Regions from separate parts of the Paenibacillus sp. J22P15 genome, predicted to be linked through region 1. Evidence: riboswitches for the same ligand, from Rfam matches in the RefSeq annotation. Region 1 holds a riboswitch; the other holds the start of a gene.
What was found. A riboswitch is a leader RNA that binds a small molecule or an ion and turns the genes downstream of it on or off. The one in region 1 is predicted to bind preQ1.

Region 1 (4,418 bases):
TGAACTATTCCGTGTGGTCAGGTATTCCGAATAATGATATGAAGGTGCGAGCTTGGGTACTCCTTAAGCATTTGCAGCAAATTAAAACGTTCAGTGAAGAAGAAGGAAATCCCTTCAGCGGACATGTAGATATCAAACGGGTCGCTTTGATCGGACATTCCAGGGGTGGACAAGCCGTTGCTATGGCAGCTGATGCAGATCGATGGTTTAAAGAAGATAAATCATTGGAAAGTCTAAACGAGATTGATATCGAATCTGTAGTTGCAATAGCACCAACGGATAAGCAAGTTGATGATAAATCTGCTCGCTTGACTGATGTTAATTATTTGACGCTTCAAGGTGCGAGAGATGCTGATGTGAACAATTTTTATGGTGATCGCCAGTACAGCAGAACGAAGTTTGAAGAGCGATCAGATCAATTTAAGGCAGCTTTGTATATTGCGGATGCCAATCATAGTCAGTTCAATTCAGACTGGGGAAGAATGGATGAGCGTCCACCTGGAGGTTTGTTCTTAAATCGAAGAAATTTGTTGAAAGCTGCCGAACAGCGTCAAATTTCCAAGGTGTATGTATCAGCTTTCTTGCAAGCAACCTTGCTCGGAGAAACGGGCTACAGGCCTCTTTTTGAAGATTATCGATCTGGATTAGCTTGGCTGCCGGATACCGCTTATTCAAATCGTTATGAATCTTCCGAGTTCAATGAGATTACTCGGTATGACGACGGAAGGCAAAAAAATGCGCTTAAGGGCGGCGGCAAAGCCAGTGTTACAGGAATGACGGAGTGGAAAATTGCTTCTGCTGAGGACCGTGACGGGAAAAGTAAAGGTACGAAAGGGATCGAGCTTGCATGGTCTGAGCCTGGTGCGGAGTATGCACTCGATATTACTGCAAAAACGAACGAGGAAACTGCCGCACTAGCGGATGGCAACCTAGTATTCTCGATGGCAAATCTTGAGCGTGATTTGATCGAAAAAGAAGAAAAGGCAGCATCGTCAAATGATGCTGTAGCGGAGCCCGAGCAGCCGCCGCTTCCAATCATTGAAATCGAACTGACTACGACTGAGGGGGAGAGCCGAGAACTGGTGCTGGACGAGGTTATGCCGGTGGCTCCGCCAACATACACAGCGTTTATGTCAATTCCGTGGCTGGAGGAACGCGTAAAGGAGGAAAAATATAAGGAGTCTACTGAACCTGTATTTCAAACCTATATGCTGCCGCTTGAGCTATTCAGTTCTGACGTATTATCGATCAAAGCAGATGAGATTAGCCGAATTACGTTTCGTTTCGTCAATGGCCCAGGTAAAGTAATGCTTGATGATATCGGATTTATGTCATAAGTAAGGATAAAATAAGAAAGCGGGATGCCTGGCAGAAGGCATCCCGCTTTTACAGCTTTATATGAATATGCAGCGTCCTTGGCTTATGAAATAGCTTAGCTCGCTGCGCTTTCCTTTTCATCTTTAAAGGTAAAGCTTCTTGCTGCGTATAAGAATGGTGTTGAACAAATCGATACGATAAATTTAATGACATAAGTCGACAGAAAAATGGAGAGCCAAAGCTTGCTGTCGTATCCTGGCGCACCTGCGAAAGCAATGGTGCAAAAAATAAAAGTATCAACAAGCTGACTGACTGCAGTGCTTCCATTATTGCGAATCCAAAGCTGATTCGGAGCAGGGCACAATCGCTTTAATGTCGAATAAATTTTGACGTCTAGGAATTGGCTGACAAAATAAGCACATAAACTCGCTAAAGCAATTCGTGGCATTAACCCGAATAAGGTTTCCATAGCGCCTTGAACCTGAAGCGGGAACTCTTCGTTTAAAGGATTAAACAGAAGTGCCATTTGCATAATAATGGTCGTAGTGATAAGTGTAAAGAAACCGAACCAAACCGCTTTTTTGGCTGCTTTCTCACCATACTTCTCATTAAGTAGGTCTGAGGCTAAATAAATTGTGCCGTACATCGTGTTGCCGAGCGTAATTGCAATGATCATGCCGAAAGCGTGGATGTCGATTGTTTTCACAACTTGAATGTTAGCTAGCACTGTCGCCATGCCGATCCAAGCATAAATGCCGATCCGACCAAAAAAACGATAGGAAAGAAGAAATAACGAAAAATGCACGAGCATGAAGATCGCACCGAACCATAAATTAAACATATTGCATGTTTCCTCCTAGTTTTGTTAACGCGGGAGTTTTCGAACCGCGAATAGTATGACTGATGTGTATGTTGACTTGTTTTTCTGCCTTTGTCATTATAAACGCTTCTATGGAGCGGGGCAATAACTTTTCAAAGCTGTATCAATTGGACGACAGAAGATGGTAAAATGGATGATACGTTTTAAAACATGGTATGCCAAAGACTTGGTTAACCTTACTAATAAGCTAAGGGGTGGTATTGTGACTAATTCTAATGATCAGCTGGAGCAAGAGCAGCAGCGTGTAAAAGAAGTGACGGATATCATTCGCACTCGCATAGAACAATTTAGCGGTCAAATTAGCGGTATGCGCGAGGATATCGTTGATATTCGGCGTAATTTCTGGGATGATGTAACACTTAATTTCGAGGATGTGGCTGAATCAGCAGAATCGCATGCTAGCATGAAGCAGCAAGCAGAAGTGCTCTCAGAGCGAGAAAGAAGTCATCGGCACGCGGAAGAACAGCTGAAAACACTTTATAAGCTGGAGCATTCCCCTTATTTCGGAAGAATTGATGTGCAAGAGGAAGGCCAAGCGGAATCAGAGGCGATCTATTTAGGTGTAGGCTCTCTGCTGGATGAAAGTTGCGATGAGTACCTGATCTACGATTGGCGCGCGCCTGTATCAAGTCTTTATTACGATTATGGTCCTGGACCTGTGAAATATGAAACACCAAGCGGGTCAATCGCGGGCGATATGTCGCTCAAGCGTCAATTTATAATACGTGATGCCCAAATTCGCAGCATGTTTGATACAGGCGTCACAATCGGTGATGAGCTGCTTCAGGAAGTACTAGGCAAGCAGTCTGATGCCCAAATGAAGAGCATTGTAGCTACGATTCAGCGTGAGCAAAACCGTATTATTCGTAATGAAAGTGCAAGACTTCTCATCGTACAAGGCGCTGCCGGAAGCGGGAAAACATCTGCAGCTCTCCAACGTGTTGCCTATCTGCTTTACCGTTATCGCGGTTGGTTAAATGCCAATCAAATCGTTTTGTTTTCTCCTAATCCAATGTTCAACAGTTATGTGGCAACGGTGCTGCCTGAGCTTGGCGAGCAAAATATGCAGCAAACGACGTATCAGCAGTATTTGGAGCACCGACTAGGCCAAACGTTTGCGCTGGAAGACCCTTTCTCACAGATGGAATATACGCTGGCAGCTGTTGAGGAACAAGGCTATGATGCTAGGATTGCTGCTATTACTTATAAATCAAGCCTCTTATTTATGCATTTAATCGATCGTTATGCAATTGAGCTAGGTGAATCGGGCCTCGCCTTTAAGTCGGTAACATTTAAGGGCCGCACCTTAATTTCAGCATCAGCAATCGCAGAGCAATTTTATTCGCATGATCGTTCAATCTCAATTGGCAATCGTATGCGCTTTACATCGGAATGGATGCTAAGAGAGCTGACGAGACTAAGCCGCGAGGAACGCGAACAGGACTGGGTTCAAGATGAGATTGAGCTGCTTGATCAAGAAGCCTATGTGAAAGCATTTGAAGATCTCGAGAAAAAGAAACATTTCGCGGGAAATTCCTTTAATGATTTTGACGCAGAAAGAGATTATTTAGCAGCAATGGTAGTGCAGCAGAAATTCAAAAAGCTCCGTAGAAGAGTGAAGCGTTTAATGTTTTTGGATGTGCCGGCCATTTATAAGCGTATATTCGAGGATGACGCGAATAGGTTAGAAATATTTGAGAAAAGTGAATATAATCTTCCTGATAAATGGAAAGAAATTAGCGAACAAACGATTGCAAAACTAGATAATAAAGAAATTTATTACGAGGATGCAACACCGTATTTGTATTTAAAGGAAAAGCTAGAAGGGTTTCAAACAAACACATTGGTTAAACATTTATTTATTGATGAAGCACAGGACTATTCACCATTTCAATATCATTATTTAAAGCGTATTTTTCCGAATTGTAAAATGAGTGTGCTCGGAGATCTAAATCAATCTATATTTGCACATGCAGTGACAGGAAATGGATTTGAGCCATTGTCGGAGCTTTACAGTGAGGAAGAAACAGAGAAGATTGTACTAACAAGAAGCTATCGCTCAACTAGACCGATTGTGGCATTTACGAGTCGGATGATTGAAGGTGGCGATCAAATTGAGGCTTTTAATCGAGACGGTGCTGAGCCAACCATAACTAAAGTGGAGAATGATATTCAGCTCGTGAGCAGCATTCAGGACCGAATTAACCAGCTGGTTATGAGT
Region 2 (4,418 bases), 170 kb from region 1:
TGGAAATTACTATTTAAATCATCCAATAGTGTATTAAATAATGTTTTCTCCAGACTGAAGATTTCGATCAACTCGTTATAAACTTCCTCTTTGGGCATGACAATGTTATTTAATTGTGTGAACTTCGCAATGAAAATACTCTTGTCGGCAATGAAACGATGTAAAGAAAATTGTTTGTACTGATATTTTGCAAAGTTGATCAAAGATTGCTCTTTATCAAGCAATGTTTGGTCGAGGTCAAAGATAACTGTATCAATTGTACTCAACGTTTCACCTCCGTCTATTTTATCGATAACCGATAATGCATCACTCGTAGACGATTAATAAGTCGCTAGGTCTTCCATTTCGTAGGGATAATCCATTTGTTTTTTTATGTTTTTTACATCATGCTCCGATAAGAAAAGCCCAATGACATAAAGGCCTAAATCAATAGAAGTGGCGACGCCTCCAGCCGTAATGACATTGCCGTCTCGCACAATACGGGAGTGAATAACTTCATTGCAGTAAGGTTTCAATAGATCATAGGCGTAAGGATGCGTGGTCGCTTTTTTATTTGTCAAATAGCCAGCTGCACCAAGCAGTAATGAGCCTGTGCAAACGGAGATGAGGTATTGTGCCTGTGCTGCTTCCTTCATCCATGCTGTAAATGACTCATCATATCTCAGTGCTCTTGTTCCAAGCCCTCCAGGTATGAAGATAAGATCATACTGCGCTAGATCTGGTTTGATTTGATTGACTTTAATTGTCATGCCAAGCTCATCCGTAATTTCTTCCTGCAGTGCGCAGATATCCCAGGTGAATTGTTTCGTTGCTTCAAAATACTTAAAGCGAGTGATCACATCGTAGAAGCCTACGAAATCCAAGAAAGTTACTCCGTTAAATAAAATAAAGGCAATTTTCATCCTTGCTGCACCCCGTTTCTTTATTGCAATAATATTACAAAACCTTCCGCTGGTATAGTTCAAAACACGAAAAAAGCTAAGAAGGCTCGATTCTATTGCTCTTATCGACTACAATAACGAAGACGAGAATGTATTCAAAAGTGAGGGAAATCGATGTTTGATCCAACTGTTTATGAAAACTTGAAAGTAGCCTTCGAGAATCAGCTGTATGATTTGGATACGCTGGATCGAAAGATAGATATCATTAATCGGATAGATCGTTTGGAGCTTGCGGTTATGTCGCGCGAATTCACGCTTCAATTTAAGCTGGCTGAGTACGGAGAGGTGTCTGCAGAAATTCAGCTTACTGCGTCCCTGAAGGATTTGGCAGCTGAAATATTGGAGCTGACGGGTGAGACACCGGCATGTACGCTGCGTATACGTTTTTTCATGCAGATGATTAATGTTGCGAAGCAATGCGATGAAATTAAACAAGTGATGCAGCATATTTGGGAGCCGGATATTGAGCCTACACAAACCATTAGTTATCTATACGGTTCCGAAGCACCTGTTTATTGGAATGTTATTGAGCTGAGCTTTAGTCGTAAGATTAGCGAAGAGCAAATGGAGGACATCCCGGATCTAATCGATCATGTTCTAAGGACATTAACGAAGCTGAAGGACGTTGGCGCGTAGGCATTGCCTGTCACGTCGCAGTTAATTACTGTATGTTTCTTTAATGATGAAGCTGTGCTATAGTTTTGAGAATGAACAACTGAAGAAGAAACTCCGATGCTATTGTCTAAAGACAATATTAGCTATCGGGAGAGGTTCGCGAACTCCCTCTATAAAAAACTATGCGAAACGATTGTCCCATCAGGTGACATCGTCGTTTTCGCGTTCGGCGCGAAGCGGGTTCCACAACGCTTCGCGCCGTTTCTTTGGTTTTTTATCTACATATGAAGGATGACAAGCGATCTCGATCTTCTCAACTAAGAGAGGGAGATGCAGCATGAAAAAGGAAAAAGCAGTCGTTGTGTTCAGCGGCGGTCAGGACAGCACGACATGTTTATTTTGGGCAATGGAGCGATTCTCGGAAGTAGAGGCCGTTACTTTCAACTATGGGCAGAGGCATAAGCTTGAGCTCGAATGTGCAGCGGATATTGCCAAGGAACTAAAGATTAAGCATCACATACTGGATATGTCTCTACTTAATCAATTAGCTCCTAATGCGCTCACAAGAGAAGAGATCGCGATCGAGCAAAAAGAAGGGGAGCTTCCAACCACCTTCGTCGATGGACGTAATCTTTTATTTCTAACTTTTGCAGCGGTGCTGGCAAAGCAGCTTGGCGCGAAACATATCGTAACAGGCGTATGCGAAACGGACTTTAGCGGGTACCCCGATTGCCGGGATATCTTCGTGAAGTCGTTGAATGTGACGTTGAACTTATCGATGGATTACCCGTTTGTAATCGATACACCTCTGATGTGGCTGAATAAAGCTGAAACATGGGAGCTTGCAGCGGAGCTTGGTGCATTCGAATTTGTACGTACACGGACGTTAACTTGCTATAACGGCATAATGGCGGATGGCTGCGGAGAGTGTCCGGCTTGTCAGCTTCGTAGGAATGGGCTGGATGATTATCTGCTCAAGGTGAAGCAATGATGATGCAGCAGATTTATCCAGTAGTGCAGCATAGCTATTGTTATGAACTCAACAAAGATTTTCATTTTGCGGCGGCACACTTTGTTCCCGCTGAGGAAGCTGGTAAATGTCGAGAGATTCATGGTCATACGTACTATGCCAATGTGACGGTTGTGGGAGATGAGCTTGATGAATCAGGCTTTCTTGTCAATTTCGCGATAATTAAACGGTTGATTCATGATCGTTTCGATCATTCTTTACTTAATGATGACGAAGAAAGCTTCAGTAATGTATTGCCCGACCGTTTTCCTACGACTGAAGTGGTGGCACGAACAATTGCCGACATCGTGCAACGCTATTTAGATGGCACTGTAAATCGGCCTCAGTGTGTTCAAGTATATCTCCGAGAAACGCCGACGAGCTACTGTATCTATCGTCCGAAGCGGATGGAGGTCTAACAATGCCAGATAACAAACGAATTCCTGTTATGGAAGTGTTTGGACCGACCGTTCAGGGAGAAGGCATGGTCATTGGCCGCAAAACGATGTTCGTTCGTACTGCGGGCTGCGATTATAGCTGCTCTTGGTGTGATTCGGCATTTACTTGGGATGGCAGCGGCAAAGAAGAGATACGAATGCTGACGGCAAATGAAATTATAGATGAACTTAAAGGAATCGGCGGAAAAACGTTTGAGCATGTAACGATTTCGGGCGGTAATCCCGCGCTGCTCACTCAGCTGGACGTATTAGTGAATGAGCTTCATAAACAAAGCATCAGCGTTGCGCTAGAGACACAAGGCAGTCGCTGGCAGGATTGGTTTTGGTCAATTGATGAGCTGACTTTATCACCTAAACCACCGAGCTCAGGTATGAAGACCGACTGGTCCAAACTCGACGAAATCGTATCCAATTTGAAAAGCAAGTCAACTAGCTTTAGTTTGAAGATCGTCGTTTTTGATGATGAGGATTTGGAGTATGCGACCTATGTTCACTTACGCTACCCGATGGTTCCGTTTTATTTGCAAGCGGGCAATAGCAACTTGCAGGAAACGGAGCCGAAGCTTATGCTTCCATATTTGGTAGAGCGTTATGAGTGGCTGATTGAGAAGGTTATGCCAAACGCTGATTTAAAGCGGGTGCACGTTCTCCCGCAGCTTCATACATGGGTATGGGGGAATAAAAAGGGTGTCTGAAATATAATTAAAGTAAGAAAGGTGGAAACGAGCATGGAAGGAAGAAACAAAGAGGAGCTGAACGGTGTGACGCTGCTCGGCAATCAAGGAACGCAATATTTGTTTAACTATGCACCGGAAATTTTGGAGGCCTTTGATAATAAGCATCCGAATCGGGATTATTTTGTGAAATTTAATTGTCCGGAATTTACGAGTCTTTGTCCAATGACAGGACAGCCGGATTTTGCAACTATCTATATCTCATACATTCCCGCTCAAAAAATGGTAGAGAGCAAGTCGCTGAAGCTATACTTATTCAGCTTCCGGAACCATGGTGATTTCCACGAGGATTGCATGAATATCATTATGAATGATCTTATTGCACTGATGAATCCCCGCTATATTGAGGTTTGGGGTAAGTTTACACCACGCGGCGGCATTTCCATCGACCCTTATTGCAATTGGGGGCAGCCTGGTACAAAGTACGAGCAAATGGCGGAGCATCGGCTCATGAACCATGATTTATATCCAGAGAAAGTGGATAATCGTTAATTTTTGCTTGTACCTGAGACTAGGACAAAAGAGACATCTATGGTAGATGTCCCCTTGGTTGCCCGTCTAAGGTCTAGGTAATATCCTGCCCAGAGTCTATTTCAATTATTCTCTTTTTGTCTATACTTAAGTAAGAGATACTAGAGAATGGGTGAACCGATGATGATTA

Region 2: another riboswitch for preQ1. It lies ahead of queC (7-cyano-7-deazaguanine synthase QueC); the one in region 1 lies ahead of AC0YN6_RS12475 (queuosine precursor transporter).

The regions. Positions count from the first base shown of each region.
Region 1 is NZ_JBWDNT010000004.1:302,372-306,789, forward strand. Features, by position in the region: gene AC0YN6_RS12470 (alpha/beta hydrolase) at 1-1,337, shown strand, start outside; gene AC0YN6_RS12475 (queuosine precursor transporter) at 1,433-2,158, opposite strand; PreQ1 riboswitch class I at 2,168-2,212, opposite strand; gene helD (RNA polymerase recycling motor HelD) at 2,400-4,418, shown strand, end outside.
Region 2 is NZ_JBWDNT010000004.1:132,927-137,344, forward strand. Features, by position in the region: gene AC0YN6_RS11605 (HAD family hydrolase) at 1-266, opposite strand, end outside; gene AC0YN6_RS11610 (DJ-1/PfpI family protein) at 321-902, opposite strand; gene AC0YN6_RS11615 (hypothetical protein) at 1,056-1,577, shown strand; PreQ1 riboswitch class I at 1,703-1,746, shown strand; gene queC (7-cyano-7-deazaguanine synthase QueC) at 1,894-2,547, shown strand; gene queD (6-carboxytetrahydropterin synthase QueD) at 2,547-2,984, shown strand; gene queE (7-carboxy-7-deazaguanine synthase QueE) at 2,987-3,718, shown strand; gene queF (preQ(1) synthase) at 3,752-4,249, shown strand; gene AC0YN6_RS11640 (hypothetical protein) at 4,397-4,418, shown strand, end outside.